2 regions of the Paenibacillus sp. FSL H3-0329 genome follow, and region 1 is predicted to be linked to the other one. Evidence: a T-box and tRNA genes for the amino acid it is inferred to sense, from the RefSeq annotation. Region 1 holds a T-box; the other holds one or more tRNA genes.
The links. A T-box is a leader RNA that pairs with one kind of tRNA and senses whether it is charged. The one in region 1 lies ahead of trpS (tryptophan--tRNA ligase), so its partner is inferred to be a tRNA-Trp.
Positions count from the first base shown of each region.

Region 2: it encodes a tRNA-Trp, which carries the amino acid that the T-box ahead of trpS (tryptophan--tRNA ligase) is inferred to sense. The anticodon was not compared.

Region 1 is NZ_CP150150.1:2,953,065-2,956,450, forward strand. It holds gene NSQ66_RS12875 (aminopeptidase) at 1-646, shown strand, start outside; gene trpS (tryptophan--tRNA ligase) at 716-1,711, opposite strand; T-box leader at 1,814-2,096, opposite strand; gene NSQ66_RS12885 (hypothetical protein) at 2,294-2,719, shown strand; gene NSQ66_RS12890 (winged helix-turn-helix transcriptional regulator) at 2,870-3,253, opposite strand.
Region 2 is NZ_CP150150.1:5,933,162-5,936,547, forward strand. It holds gene NSQ66_RS26125 (AraC family transcriptional regulator) at 247-1,002, shown strand; tRNA gene NSQ66_RS26130 (tRNA-Leu) at 1,140-1,218, opposite strand; tRNA gene NSQ66_RS26135 (tRNA-Cys) at 1,233-1,306, opposite strand; tRNA gene NSQ66_RS26140 (tRNA-Gly) at 1,317-1,391, opposite strand; tRNA gene NSQ66_RS26145 (tRNA-Gln) at 1,398-1,472, opposite strand; tRNA gene NSQ66_RS26150 (tRNA-His) at 1,491-1,566, opposite strand; tRNA gene NSQ66_RS26155 (tRNA-His) at 1,610-1,685, opposite strand; tRNA gene NSQ66_RS26160 (tRNA-Trp) at 1,709-1,782, opposite strand; tRNA gene NSQ66_RS26165 (tRNA-Tyr) at 1,789-1,874, opposite strand; tRNA gene NSQ66_RS26170 (tRNA-Thr) at 1,880-1,955, opposite strand; tRNA gene NSQ66_RS26175 (tRNA-Phe) at 1,984-2,059, opposite strand; tRNA gene NSQ66_RS26180 (tRNA-Asp) at 2,070-2,147, opposite strand; tRNA gene NSQ66_RS26185 (tRNA-Met) at 2,173-2,249, opposite strand; tRNA gene NSQ66_RS26190 (tRNA-Val) at 2,267-2,342, opposite strand; tRNA gene NSQ66_RS26195 (tRNA-Glu) at 2,398-2,472, opposite strand; tRNA gene NSQ66_RS26200 (tRNA-Ser) at 2,491-2,583, opposite strand; tRNA gene NSQ66_RS26205 (tRNA-Asn) at 2,587-2,662, opposite strand; rRNA gene NSQ66_RS26210 (23S ribosomal RNA) at 2,724-3,386, opposite strand, start outside.

The DNA.
Region 1 (3,386 bases):
AGAAAGTCAGGATAGAATGAACGCTAAACGTTATAAAAGCCTGCATTACCGTGCTCCGGGAACGGATCTGCATGTAGAGCTTCCGGAAGGCCATTTATGGCGCGGGGGTGGCGGTGAGAATGATAAAGGTGTTTATTTTGTTGCTAATATGCCAACGGAAGAGATTTATTCCATGCCCCATCGTACTGGAGTGAATGGCACAGTTAGAAGCACGCTCCCTCTTAATTTGAATGGACGTTTAGTTGAAGGACTTTCATTCACTTTTGAAAAGGGGAAAGTCGTAGCTTATGAAGCTGAATCCGGACGCGAGCATTTAACCTCACTGCTGGCAACGGATGAAGGTGCATCTTATCTAGGAGAAGTAGCCTTAGTGCAGCATGATTCTCCAATCTCTCGCTTGAACCGCATTTTTTACAATACAGGGATTGATGAGAATGCCTCCTGCCATTTCGCGCTAGGAAGTGCTTATCCTGTAAATATTGAAGGCGGCACAAAGCTTACGAACGAAGAGCTTGTGGCTAGAGGAGCTAATGTCAGCTTAACTCATGTCGATTTTATGATCGGTTCAGCAGAGCTGGATATTGACGGAGAGCTGGCGGACGGCACGATTGAACCCGTATTCCGTAAGGGAAATTGGGTGTTGTAAGGAGAAGAAAAAAGCCGGATCTCTTCCAATGAGCTTCCGGCTTTTTTTGAGTACCTATAAATATCATTTTTAGATTGAAAAATAGTTAAGACTCATAGCCTCACGTACTTCGGCCATTGTTTCCTGAGCAATGCTGCGGGCATGCTGTGTTCCAGAGATTAAGATTTCCTGCACAAGCTTGGGCTTAGTAGCATAATAGGAACGTCGCTCTCGCATCGGTTCTATAAGCTGATCTAGAGCTGTCGAAATCAACTGTTTGCAAGCAGAACAACCCATGGTACCCCGCTCACAGCCTTCACGAATTTCGGTTACCCCCGCTGAGCGAAAAGCACCATGATAAGCAAAAATAGGACAGATATCTGGATGTCCAGGATCATTTTTATGCACACGCGCAGGATCGGTTGTGGCTTTTCTTATCTTGAAGGTGATTTCTTCCTTAGTGGAGTCCAGCTCGATGGCATTGCCAAGGCTTTTACTCATTTTAGCGTTGCCATCCGTACCCACAAGTCTCGGCGTCTCACTGATCAGCGCTTTGGGTTCCACCAGTATCGGGCTGTACAGCTCGTTGAATCTGCGGACGATTTTGCGGGTTAATTCCAGATGGGGGAGCTGGTCTTCTCCTACAGGAATGATCGTTGCTTTACAAAAAGTTATGTCAGCAGTCTGACTAACTGGATAACCTAGAAAACCGTAATACAATTCATCTAAGCTGGAATTTTTTGATTCGGCTTTAATCGTGGGATTATGCCGTAAAGAATTCACAGTAACAAACATAGAGAACAAGATGGTCAGCTCTGCGATTTCAGGGATCATCGATTGAATAAATATAGTTGTTTTCTCCGGATTTATACCCGCAGATAAATAGTCCAGTGTGATCTCATGCAGATGTTGACCCAGCAGCTGCGGACGATCAAAATGGGTCGTTAGGGCTTGAATATCCGCTAAAAACACAAAAGTTTCATATTGCTCCTGAAGGGCTACTCGGGTCTGCAAGCTGCCGGCGTAATGGCCAAGGTGAAGCTTTCCAGTCACTCGATCTCCAGTTAAGACACGTTCGTTCATCATATAAATTCCTCCTGATATTTAGCATTTGGTTACACTCGAGTCGCCACCACCAGCCATCATCCATGGCCATCACCTCCTTTAAATGACAAAAAAACCTCATCCAATAAGGACGAAGTTGTCGTGGTACCACCTTAAATGATCGTGTCACCTTACGATTCTTGGCTTTCGATCTTCTCTTACCTGTACGGAGAGGTTGAATTAATTCTCGATACAGGTCCCTTGATAACGGCGGGAACCCCGGTTTTCCCTACTGCATCCATTAAGATAGTTCGGAAAAACAACTATAAAGGCCATTCGAGCATACGCTGGTCACCGGTTCGCACCTACCACCGGCTCTCTGAAGACCATGTTCGTCTGTCTACTTACCCTTTGTCATCGTTGTTCATGATATGTGAATTATTGTAATTCTGAACAGGGGTGTTGTCAATGAGTGGAAATCGTATGGTGATTGATGAGGTATCTAGGTTTATATGATATAGCAAAGTATACCTTAAATGTATATAATCATCAGGAATTTAGTCCAATCTATCATTGCGGATTCACAATATACTACTCTATAACCTTGAAATGGAGTGATGATAAATGGCGACAATAATAAGTTATGGGTCACAGGCAAAAATCCCGTTAGATCCGTTTACTACAGCTATAACGGTTGCAGGGATTCCTGGAGCTGGAGCGGGTCTAGCCACAGCGCAAGTAAATATTAGTCCGGCTAATCCGGCTTCTTTCTCCAGTAGAGTCGAGTTAAATGGTAGTTTTAGTCTTACTGCACTTGCTAATAGCCAATTTCTTGTTATCATCCGACGAGCTGGAGTCGATATTTATAGATCCTTTTATCGTTTTACTACAATTACTGATATTCAATTAAGTGCTCAGTGGGTTGATGGTGCTTATATTGGAGTCCACAACTATGAATTGGTAATTCAGAATGATAGCAACTTGCCTATAAATCTATTTGGACCCATATCATTCACAGCAACTGCAATTGGAGGAGAGGGCGTAATTTAAGTTATGTTCCTGTGCGCCATTCAAGGGACGGGTGAATCAAAGCTTTGGACAGTTGAATCGATCTGATTCAGCTGTCCTTTTTTCATGAACGTATAATTGAAGTACAACTCTAGCAGCATAAATATCCAACCATACCCTTGATAGAGCGGTTTATTTATTTAAAATGTTATCCTCTAAAACAGCGTATTTATCGCCGAATTGCTTAATGATATGTTGTTCTCCCCAATTACATAATGCAGTCAAAATATCGCTTAAACTATCACCATATTCACTAAGCTCGTATTCTACTTTTGGTGGAACCTGATTATAAACAATTCGGTTGATGATTCCATCTGCCTCAAGCTCGCGTAGCTGCTGGGTTAACATTTTTTGAGTAATGCCGGGCATCAACTGTTTTAACTCGGAGGTGCGTTTTTTGCCATGAGTTAAATGACATAGAATTACGCATTTCCATTTCCCTCCGATGACCTCTAGTGTGGCTTCAACAGAAATATTGTATTTTTTCTTGACAGTTGTTGTTGGTGTTGTTGTCATGATAACCTCCAAGGTATGGGTACTTTTTAGTACCTATGGCACTTTTAAGTGCGTACTATTGATTATGTCCAATTTAACCTATCATAACATTTTTCGTTCAATTTTTATAGAATGCTATAATTTAGAGAGCTTT
Region 2 (3,386 bases), 3.0 Mb from region 1:
TGGAAATTCTCTTTTTTCCAAATAAAGTATCATTAAAAGTAATAAATTTAACGTTTAGGCTCAAAAATAGCAATAAAAATACCATTATTATTAATAATCCGCTTTATTTCCGAACGAGATGGCCAGTCAGGTTGCGAACTTTCGGATTTATTGATACGATCATAACAAATATTATTAAAAATAATTATATGATTTCGGTCATAGTTTTGTACGATTCGGCTAAAACATAAGTATTGGAGGATCATCATGGATCGTGTTCTATATATTGTAAGTGCCACACATGAGCTAAATACTTATATCCCTCCACACCAGCATGAATGCTACGAACTGGTCTATTATTTACAGGGGGTAGGGACAACCAATGTTGGCCCACGAAGTTACCATTTTCGCTCCTCTTCTTTCGCGCTTGTGCCACCCAATCATAAACATGACGAGCACCACCGTGAGGATGCAAATGTATTATTTGTAGGCTTCCACTCGGTACACCCTAATATGAGTAATCTGCTCGGCGTATATGAAGATGATAAAGATCAGACCGTTCTTCAAATCCTGCTGCGAATGAAAGCAGAGTTTACACGTAAGCAAGACGGATTCTCTGAGCTTCTAAACCTACAAATGAGCGAGATTACCGTCCATCTTATGAGGCTTCTTAGTGCCTCTGGATATCAATCCCCAACAGAAGATCGAGTACAATATGTCCTTAATTATATGAATGAGCATTATCGCCATAAATTGTCCGTCGAAACACTATCAGAAATGTCCGGATATAGCTACGATCGTTTTCGCCATCTATTTAAAGAACGTTTCGGGTCCTCACCCCTGCGGTATTTGCTGTTAAAACGCCTGGAGTATGCAAAATCTCTATTACGTCATACTCAGATGCAAATCTCTGAAGTATCTGCTGCTGCAGGTTTTGTGAACGATGCCCAATTCTGCAATATGTTTAAACGAGAAATAGGTCATACCCCGCGAGCATTCCGCATTAATAATCAATCAGGTTAATCACTAATCAGATTAAAAAAAGCCGTTGAAATAGAGAAACTCCTCTATTCAACGGCTTAATCCTGTAAAACTAAGAACATAAAGAAAAAAGGTTAGTAAGATTGCTTATAAAAGCAATCTTACTAACCTTTTTAAGATACCGGCGAGAGGACTCGAACCTCCACGGTTTCCCACTCGATTTTGAGTCGAGCGCGTCTGCCATTCCGCCACGCCGGCACATATGAACTAAATGGAGGCGCCACCCAGATTTGAACTGGGGATAAAGCTTTTGCAGAGCTTTGCCTTACCACTTGGCTATGGCGCCATGTAAATTTTGGAGCGGACGACGGGAATCGAACCCGCGACCCTCGCCTTGGCAAGGCGATGCTCTACCGCTGAGCCACGTCCGCATAAAATGGCTGGGGATATAGGATTCGAACCTATGAGTGACGGAGTCAAAGTCCGTTGCCTTACCGCTTGGCTAATCCCCAATAACATTTTAAAGTAAATGGGGCGACTGATGGGTCTCGAACCCACGAATGCCGGAACCACAATCCGGTGCGTTAACCCCTTCGCCACAGTCGCCATATTAAGTTGATATTGTCGCCATTATTCATTTTAAAGAAAATGGGGCGGCCGATGGGTCTCGAACCCACGAATGCCGGAACCACAATCCGGTGCGTTAACCCCTTCGCCACGGCCGCCATATTAAACTTTAGAAAAAACTTGGCAGGGGCAGCAGGAATTGAACCCACACCAACGGTTTTGGAGACCGTTGTTCTACCTTTAAACTATGCCCCTAAAAACTGGTGGAGGATGATGGATTCGAACCACCGAACACTTACGTGAGCAGATTTACAGTCTGATGCGTTTGGCCACTTCGCTAATCCTCCAAGGATGGTGCCGGCGAGAGGACTTGAACCCCCAACCTACTGATTACAAGTCAGTTGCTCTACCAATTGAGCTACACCGGCATGGCACTCATTCTTTTGTGATGATAAATGGTGGCTCGGGACGGAATCGAACCGCCGACACGAGGATTTTCAGTCCTCTGCTCTACCGACTGAGCTACCGAGCCATGATGAAAATGGCGGAACCGACGGGATTCGAACCCGCGATCTCCTGCGTGACAGGCAGGCATGTTAGGCCAACTACACCACGGTTCCAAAAGATATAATTGCTTAAGTTAATTGGTTGCGGGGGCAGGATTTGAACCTGCGGCCTTCGGGTTATGAGCCCGACGAGCTACCGGGCTGCTCCACCCCGCGTCAGTAAAAATATGTTATGGTGGAGGCTGAGGGGATCGAACCCCCGACCCTCTGCTTGTAAGGCAGATGCTCTCCCAGCTGAGCTAAGCCTCCATAAACAACAATTGTTATTGTACCAAAGTCCACTAGGATAAATCAAGTGAAAATTTGGTGACCCGTATGGGATTCGAACCCATGTTACCTCCGTGAAAGGGAGGTGTCTTAACCCCTTGACCAACGGGCCATACTAATTAAAAATTTGTGGCGGAGAGAGAGGGATTCGAACCCTCGAGACGCTTGTGGCGCCTACACGATTTCCAATCGTGCTCCTTCGGCCAAACTCGGACACCTCTCCATATGGCTCCCCGAACAGGACTCGAACCTGTGACAACTCGATTAACAGTCGAGTGCTCTACCAACTGAGCTATCAGGGAATATTCATACCAGGCTTAATCGCCTGAAAACTGAATCCGAAACGAATCTGCATTCTAAGTATAGGATAAGCCCTCGACCGATTAGTATTGGTCAGCTCCATGCATTGCTGCACTTCCACCTCCAACCTATCTACCTCGTCGTCTTCAAGGGGTCTTACTAATTGGGAAATCTCATCTTGAGGGGGGCTTCACGCTTAGATGCTTTCAGCGCTTATCCCGTCCGTACGTAGCTACCCAGCCATGCTCCTGGCGGAACAACTGGTGCACCAGCGGTACGTCCATCCCGGTCCTCTCGTACTAAGGACAGCTCCTCTCAAATTTCCTGCGCCCACGACAGATAGGGACCGAACTGTCTCACGACGTTCTGAACCCAGCTCGCGTACCGCTTTAATGGGCGAACAGCCCAACCCTTGGGACCTACTTCAGCCCCAGGATGCGATGAGCCGACATCGAGGTGCCAAACCTCCCCGTCGATGTGGACTCTTGGGGGAGATAAGCCTGTTATCCCCAGGGTAGCTTTTATCCGTTGAGCGATGGCCCTTCCATGCGGTACCACCGGATCACTAAGTCCGACTTTCGTCCCTGCTCGACTTGTAGGTCTCGCAGTCAAGCTCCCTTATGCCTTTGCACTCTGCGAATGATTTCCAACCATTCTGAGGGAACCTTGGAACGCCTCCGTTACTCTTTAGGAGGCGACCGCCCCAGTCAAACTGCCCGCCTGACA